DNA from 2 places in the Nonomuraea sp. NPDC049655 genome. Region 2 is predicted to be linked to the other one. Evidence: riboswitches for the same ligand, from Rfam matches in the RefSeq annotation. Region 2 holds a riboswitch; the other holds the start of a gene.

Region 1 (3,588 bases), on a different contig from region 2:
CGGCGACCCGCCGCTCGGCCCCGGCGCGCCCCCCGCCGACCGGCTCGCCGCCTTCTACACCGCGATGGTCGACCTGCTGGACGAGCACATCTCGCTCGTCCTGGGCGCCGAGCAGGGCGCGTTGCGCTACGCCACGGGCGCCTACGGGTTCTGGCGGGCGCACGTGCGGGTGCTGCTGGCCGAGGCGGGCGTCCCGGAGACCGAGGCGCTGGCCGACATCCTCCTCGCCCCGCTGGGCCCCGACGTCTACGCCGAGCAGCGCAGGCGCGGGCTCACCCCCGAGCAGATCACCGCCGCCCTGGCCCGGCTGGCGCACGGCATCGTCGCCCGGGACGCCGGGCGCTGACCGCGCCGGCGGCGGCTCACCCCCAGGCCGCCGCCTTGTCGTACGGGTCGACGTTCCTGAAGGCCATCCCGACGATCTCCTCGACGTCGTCGTCGCCGTAGGTCCCGGGCAGGGCGAGCCCGATCTCGATGTCCAGGAGCTCGTAACGCTGGTGATGCCAGCAGGCGGAGAGCACGGTCGCCTAGAGCTCCGCCGGTCGAGCCCTTGAAGATCCACCGGTCGGTGTCCCCGCGCGAGGGGCCGGCCCGTCCTCGCCTGGCCGCTCCGGTCGCGGGTTACGCGGTGAGGGCGTCGCGGAGGAAGCTCAGGATGTCCGCCCGCGCGTCCTCGGCCTGGGGGGCCAGCACCGGCATGCTGAGGAAGGCGTGCCCGGCCTCGGGGTACTCGGCCAGGCGGGCGGGGGTGCCGGCGGCCTGCAGCGCCTCGGCGTAGCGGCGGCCGTGGTCGGCGATCGGGTCGTGGGTCGGCACCGCCACGAGCGCCGGGGCCAGCCCGCCCAGGTCGCCGGCGTGCAGCGGGGAGAGCGCGCGGGCGTCCGTCCCCTCGGGCACGGCGAGCCGGTGGAACAGCCGCAGCACCGGCACGCTGAGCGTCGGGGTGTCGGCGTACTGGATCATCGACGGGTGGCCGAACATCGTCCCGGCCACCTCCACGGCGGGATTGACCAGCACCTGGGCCTTCAGGGGCAGACCGGCGTCGCGGGCCCTGATCGCCGCCAGGGCGCAGATCAGCCCGCCGCAGCTCTCGCCGAACAGGACGGCCCGCGCCGGGTCGACGCCCCACTGCGCGGCGTGCTCCAGCACGTGCCGGAGCACGTCCCAGCCGTCGTCGGCGGCGGCGGCCAGCGGCGTGTGCCAGTCGAGCAGGCGGTGGTCCACCGAGACGACGACGGCGGGCAGGTGGGCGGCGAGGTGGCTGTTGACCCAGTCGCTCTGCGGCGCCGTGCCGACGAAGCCGCCGCCGTGCACGTGCAGCACGAGCGGCAGGACGTCCCCCGGCTCGGCCGCTCGGGGCCGGTGGACCCGGACGCGGATGTCGCGGCCGGGCAGCGCCACCGTCCGCCAGTCGACGGCGGCGCCGGGATCCGGCCGGCCGGTGATCGCCTGTGCCTCGACGGAGGCGCGCAGCCGGTTCTCCGCCTCGACGTAGGCGGCCAGTTCGGCGGGGGTGACGGTGTCCCAGTCCGGCGTGACCGGACGGCGGCCGGTGGAGGTCTCGCTCATGGTGGTCTCCTCAGGTTTTCGCTACTTGAAGTATCGATACCTAAGGTAGCGAAAACCGGGCAGGGCCGGTCTATGACCTCGATCACATGCCGGTCCGCCCGTGAGGCCCGCGGGGAGCGGCTCCGCGGCGGGTGGCCGGATCGGAGCGGGGGTTCTTCGCAACACGAGATGTTGGGTGTGACTTTTTGATCCGCCCTATATATGGTGTCTCCCGCAGCCGGTTCGGCCGCCCCGCCAGGGCGGCCGAGGCAAGAGGGAACCCGGTGGGAATCCGGGACTGCCCCGCAGCGGTGAGTGGGAACGACCGCCGTCAGACGCACTGGGCCGAAGGCCCGGGAAGCGACGGCCAGTAGGCAGCGACAGCATGCCCATGAGTCCGAAGACCTGCCGGCGCGCCGCGCGCGATCATGCGCGCGCGGCTGGTCCGAGGCCGCGCGGGACGGTGGACGGCACCGGCGAGAGGGCTGTGGCGCCTCGCCGTCCGCCTCCTGCGCGCGTTCTCGGCCACTGACCGAGTTCACGAGGGGAGAGCGCAGTGACGGTCACAGGGGACCCGATGACGGACCTGGCCGGGACGGCGCGGGCGGACGCCGACAGGTCCGCGCCGCGGCGCGTCCAGATGCAGGTGCGCAAGCGCAACGGCACTGCGGAGCCGGTCGACGTCAACAAGATCGTACGTGCGGTGGAGCACTGGGCGACCGATCTGACGGACATCGACCCGATGCGGGTGGCCACCAAGACGATCAGCGGCCTCTACGACGGGGCCACCACCGCCGAGCTGGACCGGCTGTCCATCCAGACGGCCGCCGAGATGATCGGCGAGGAGCCGCAGTACTCGCGCCTGGCCGCGCGGCTGCTGTCGGGCTACATCGACAAGGAGGTCCGCGGGCAGGGCGTGGCCTCCTTCAGCCAGGCGATCCGGCTGGGCCACGCCGAGGGGCTCATCGGCGACGAGACCGCCGAGTTCGTCAACGCCAACGCCCGCAAGCTCGACGACGCCATCGACGTCACCGCCGACCTGCGGTTCGAGTACTTCGGGCTGCGCACGGTCTATGACCGTTACCTGCTGCGCCACCCGTCCACCCGGCTGGTGGTGGAGACGCCGCAGTACTGGCTGCTGCGCGTGGCCTGCGGGCTGGCCGAGACGCCCGCCGAGGCGGTCGGCTTCTACCGGCTCATGTCGTCGCTGGCCTATCTGCCCAGCTCGCCGACGCTGTTCAACTCCGGCACCCGGCACACCCAGATGTCCTCCTGCTATCTGGTCGACTCGCCCCGTGACGAGATCGGCTCCATCTACGACCGTTACGCCCAGGTGGCGCAGCTGTCGAAGTTCGCCGGCGGGATCGGCATCTCCTGGTCGCGGGTGCGCTCCAGGGGCGCGCTGATCCGCGGCACGAACGGGCACTCCAACGGCATCGTCCCGTGGCTGCGCACGCTCGACGCGTCCGTGGCCGCCGTCAACCAGGGCGGCCGGCGCAAGGGCGCGGCCTGCGTCTACCTGGAGCCCTGGCACCCGGACGTCGAGGAGTTCCTGGAACTGCGCGACAACACCGGCGAGGACGCCCGCCGCACCCACAACCTCAACCTGGCCAACTGGATCCCCGACGAGTTCATGCGCCGGGTCGAGGCCGACGGCACCTGGTCGCTGTTCGACCCCGACGAGGTCCCCGAGCTGCCCGACCTGTGGGGCGAGGGGTTCGAGGAGGCCTACCGCGCCGCCGAGCGCGACGGCCGGTACGTCCGGCAGGTCAAGGCCCGCGACCTGTACGCCAAGATGATGCGCACCCTGGCCCAGACCGGCAACGGCTGGATGACCTTCAAGGACGCCGCCAACCGCCTGTGCAACCAGGCGGCCGAGCCCGGCAACGTCGTGCACCTGTCCAACCTGTGCACCGAGATCGTCGAGGTGTCCAGCGACGCCGAGACCGCGGTCTGCAACCTGGGCTCGGTCAACCTCGCCGCCCACCTGGCGGGCACGGGCCCCGGCGGCGACATCGACTGCGGCATCGACTGGGAGCG
Region 2 (3,588 bases):
CGTTGCCCGCGGGCAGCCTGCGCCGCGTCACGCCGGAGGCGACCATCATGGCGTCGCACAACACCGGCGCGCCGCCGCGCAGCGCCTCCCTGGCCCGCGCGACCACCTGCGGCGACCAGGCCAGGTCGGTGACGAGGTCGGTCATGCCGCACGCGTGGATCATGCGCACCGCCACCTGGGCGACCTCGGGCGGCAGGCCCGTGAGGTCGGTCTCGGCGCGGATGGTCGCGAACGAGCGCCGGTAGATCTCGGCTCCGTCGCGGATGTAGTCGCTCACTCCTGGCGTTCCTCGTATCCGTTGATGGTTGCGATCAGCTGGCGGACCGGGCCGCGTGGCAGGCCGCAGCGCCGCTCGCAACCGGCCCAGTGGACGGGCGTGGCGGGTGCGCGGCCGAGGCCCCGCACCCATTGCCGGGCATCGGCCCGCACGTCGGCGAGCGCCTTCGCGCAGCCGGGACGGCCGGTGCAGGCGGTCACCCCGGCCCAGGGAGAGTCCGGGTCGGTGGCGAGCCCGGCGGCGGCGAGCGCCCGCTCGGTCCGGTCCGCCTCGCCGGGGGAGAGGTCCGGCAGGACGACGGTCCGCCAGGGTGTCAGGCGCACCGGCCGTCCGAGGTCCGCGAGGGCTGCGGCCTGGTCGGACGTCAGGCGGCCGAGCGGCACGAGCGCCTCGATCGCCACCCGGCCGTCCCGCTGGGCGATCCTGCCCGCGGACGGGCGGCGTGCGGCGTTCGCGGCATCCGCGGCATCCGCGGCATCCGAGGCGTTCGCGGCGTTCGCGGCGTCAGGGGCGTCGATCAGGCTTGGTTCGCCGGCGCGCAGGCGGGTGGCGATTCTGGCGGGGCCGTCCGGGAGGTCGCGGATGCGCCAGGCGCGCGGGCCGTCGGGGGACAGCTCGTCCAGGAACGCCTCGGCGGCGTCGATCATGAGCGGGACGGCCGCGTCCGGGGCGACGGTCAGCCCCGTGTCGGCGCCGGCGAGCAGCAGCCGTCCGGTCGCCACGTAGGTGACGTCCGCGCCGAGCCCGGCGACGTCCCGCGTGCCGTCGTCCAGGGCGAACAGGAACCGTCCCGGCAGCGCGGCCAGCCGGGGCCGCGCGCACAGCGCCCGGTCCAGGGCGTCCGCCATCGCCGGCACGTCCAGCAGCCCGTCGGGACCGCGCCCGCCCAGCGGCGAGGCCAGGATGTTGCGCACCCGCTCGTGCGCGGGCGACGGCAGCAGCCCGGCCGCCGCGATCCGCCCGGCGAAGACCTCCGGCGCGCGCAGCCCCCGCACCTGGACGTTCGCCCGCGACGTCAGCTCGATCACGCCCGATCCCAGCTCGGCCGCGCACCCGGCGAGCACGCGGAGCTGCGCGGCCGACACCGCGCCGCCGGGCAGGCGCACGCGGGCGAGCGGGCCGTCGGCGGCCTCGTGCACCTGGAGCGCCCCCGGACAGGCATCGGGACGCGTACGTCCGGAAGATTCACCTACGGGCACGAAGGGATCGTAACGCCACTTCTGGGACGGGTCGCTCCTGTCGTAAGCTTCGGCGTAGACGATGGCAATGGGAGGAAGCCGGTGTGAATCCGGCGCGGTCCCGCCACTGTGACCGGGGAGCGAACCCCACCACGAGGCCACTGTCCGGCGACGGGCGGGAAGGCCGGGGTGAGCGTCGATCCGGGAGCCAGGAGACTCCTGCCGTCGTGTCACCCGCGACCGGGGCGAGGACCCCGAGGGAGGAATGCGCCGTGCCTGGCGACAGCCGTACCGTTCTGCTGCTCTCCACCTCCGACACCGACCTGCTGAGCGCTCGCGCCTGCGGGGCGGGCTACCGCCTGGGCAATCCCGCCCGGCTGACCGCCGAGGACGTCCCCGGCCTGACGGAGGGGACCGACCTCGTCGTGGTGCGCCTGCTGGGCGGGCGGCGGGCCTGGCCGGAAGGGCTCGACGCGCTGCTGGCCGGGCCGCGCCCGGTGGTGGTGCTGGGCGGGGAGCAGGCTCCCGACGCCGAGCTGATGGAGCTGTCCACGGTCAGCGGCGGGGTGTGCGCCGAGGCGCACGCCTACCTGGCCCACGGCGGCCCGGCGAACCTGGCCGAGCTGCACGCGTTCCTGTCCGACACCGTCCTGCTGACCGGGCACGGGTTCGAGCCGCCCGTCCCCGCTCCCACCTGGGGACGGCTGGACCGCCCTGCCAGGACCACCGGCGGTCCCGTGGTGGGGGTGCTCTACTACCGGGCCCACCACATGGCCGGCAACACCGCGTTCGTCGAGGCGTTGTGCGACGCCGTCGAGGACGCGGGCGGGCAGGCGCTGCCGGTCTTCTGCTCGTCCCTGCGCGCGGCCGAGCCGGAGCTGCTGGACACGCTGCGCGCGGCGGACGCCCTGGTCGTCACGGTGCTGGCGGCGGGCGGCTCCCGTCCGGCCACCGCGGGGGCGGGCGGCGACGACGAGGCCTGGGACGTCGGCGCGCTGGCGGAGCTGGACGTGCCGATCCTGCAAGGACTCTGCCTGACCACCACCCGGCAGGCATGGGAGGAGAACGACGACGGGCTGTCGCCGCTGGACGCCGCCTCCCAGGTCGCGATCCCGGAGTTCGACGGGCGGATCATCACGGTGCCGTTCTCGTTCAAGGAAATCGACCCCGACGGGCTGACCGTCTACGCCGCCGACCCCGAGCGGGCCGCCCGGGTGGCGGGCATCGCGGTGCGCCACGGCCTGCTGCGGCACACCCCTCCCGCAGAGCGGCGGCTGGTGGTGATGTTGTCGGCGTACCCGACCAAGCACTCCCGCGTCGGCAACGCGGTCGGGCTGGACACCCCCGCGAGCACCGTCCGGCTGCTGGCCCGTCTCGCCGAGGCGGGTTACGACCTGGGCGACGGCTTCCCCGGCGTGGCCGACCAGGACGGCGACGCGCTCGTGCACGCGCTGATCGCCGCCGGCGGCCAGGACCAGGACTGGCTGACCGAGGAGCACCTGGCGGGCAACCCGGTGCGCATCTCCGCCGCCTCCTACGAGCAGTGGTACCGGACGCTGCCCGCGGCCCTGCGCGAGGAGATGGAACGCCACTGGGGGCCGCCGCCCGGAGAGCTGTTCGTGCACGAGGGCGACAGCGGGACCGACATCGTGCTGGCCGCGCTGCGGGCCGGGAACCTGGTGGTGATGGTGCAGCCGCCGCGCGGCTTCGGGGAGAACCCGATCGCCATCTACCATGACCCCGACCTGCCGCCCAGCCACCACTACCTGGCCGCCTACCGCTGGCTGTCGGCCGAGTTCGGCGCGCACGCGATGGTGCACGTCGGCAAGCACGGCAACCTGGAGTGGCTGCCCGGCAAGTCGGCGGGGATGTCGGCCGCGTGCGGCACCGACGCCGCCATCGGCGACCTGCCGCTGGTCTACCCCTTCCTCGTCAACGACCCGGGGGAGGGCACGCAGGCCAAGCGGCGCGCGCACGCCGTGCTGGTGGACCACCTGGTGCCGCCGATGGCGCGCGCCGACACCTACGGCGACATCGCCCGGCTGGAGCAGCTCCTGGACGAGCACGCCACGATCGCCGCCATGGACCCCGCCAAGCTGCCCGCGATCCGGGCGCAGATCTGGACGCTGATCC

What was found. Region 2 has a riboswitch for cobalamin ahead of cobN (cobaltochelatase subunit CobN). Riboswitches for the same ligand answer to the same signal wherever they lie in the genome.
Region 1: linked by a shared signal. The riboswitch ahead of ACIBQ6_RS37160 (ribonucleoside-diphosphate reductase subunit alpha) and the one ahead of cobN (cobaltochelatase subunit CobN) in region 2 are both predicted to bind cobalamin.

Annotation. Positions count from the first base shown of each region.
Region 1 is NZ_JBITLS010000013.1:289,261-292,848, reverse strand. Features, by position in the region: gene ACIBQ6_RS37175 (TetR/AcrR family transcriptional regulator) at 1-346, shown strand, start outside; gene ACIBQ6_RS37170 (hypothetical protein) at 363-521, opposite strand; gene ACIBQ6_RS37165 (alpha/beta hydrolase) at 622-1,569, opposite strand; cobalamin riboswitch at 1,771-1,976, shown strand; gene ACIBQ6_RS37160 (ribonucleoside-diphosphate reductase subunit alpha) at 2,105-3,588, shown strand, end outside.
Region 2 is NZ_JBITLS010000009.1:147,515-151,102, forward strand. Features, by position in the region: gene ACIBQ6_RS28275 (precorrin-8X methylmutase) at 1-277, opposite strand, end outside; gene cobG (precorrin-3B synthase) at 274-1,476, opposite strand; cobalamin riboswitch at 1,487-1,697, shown strand; gene cobN (cobaltochelatase subunit CobN) at 1,728-3,588, shown strand, end outside.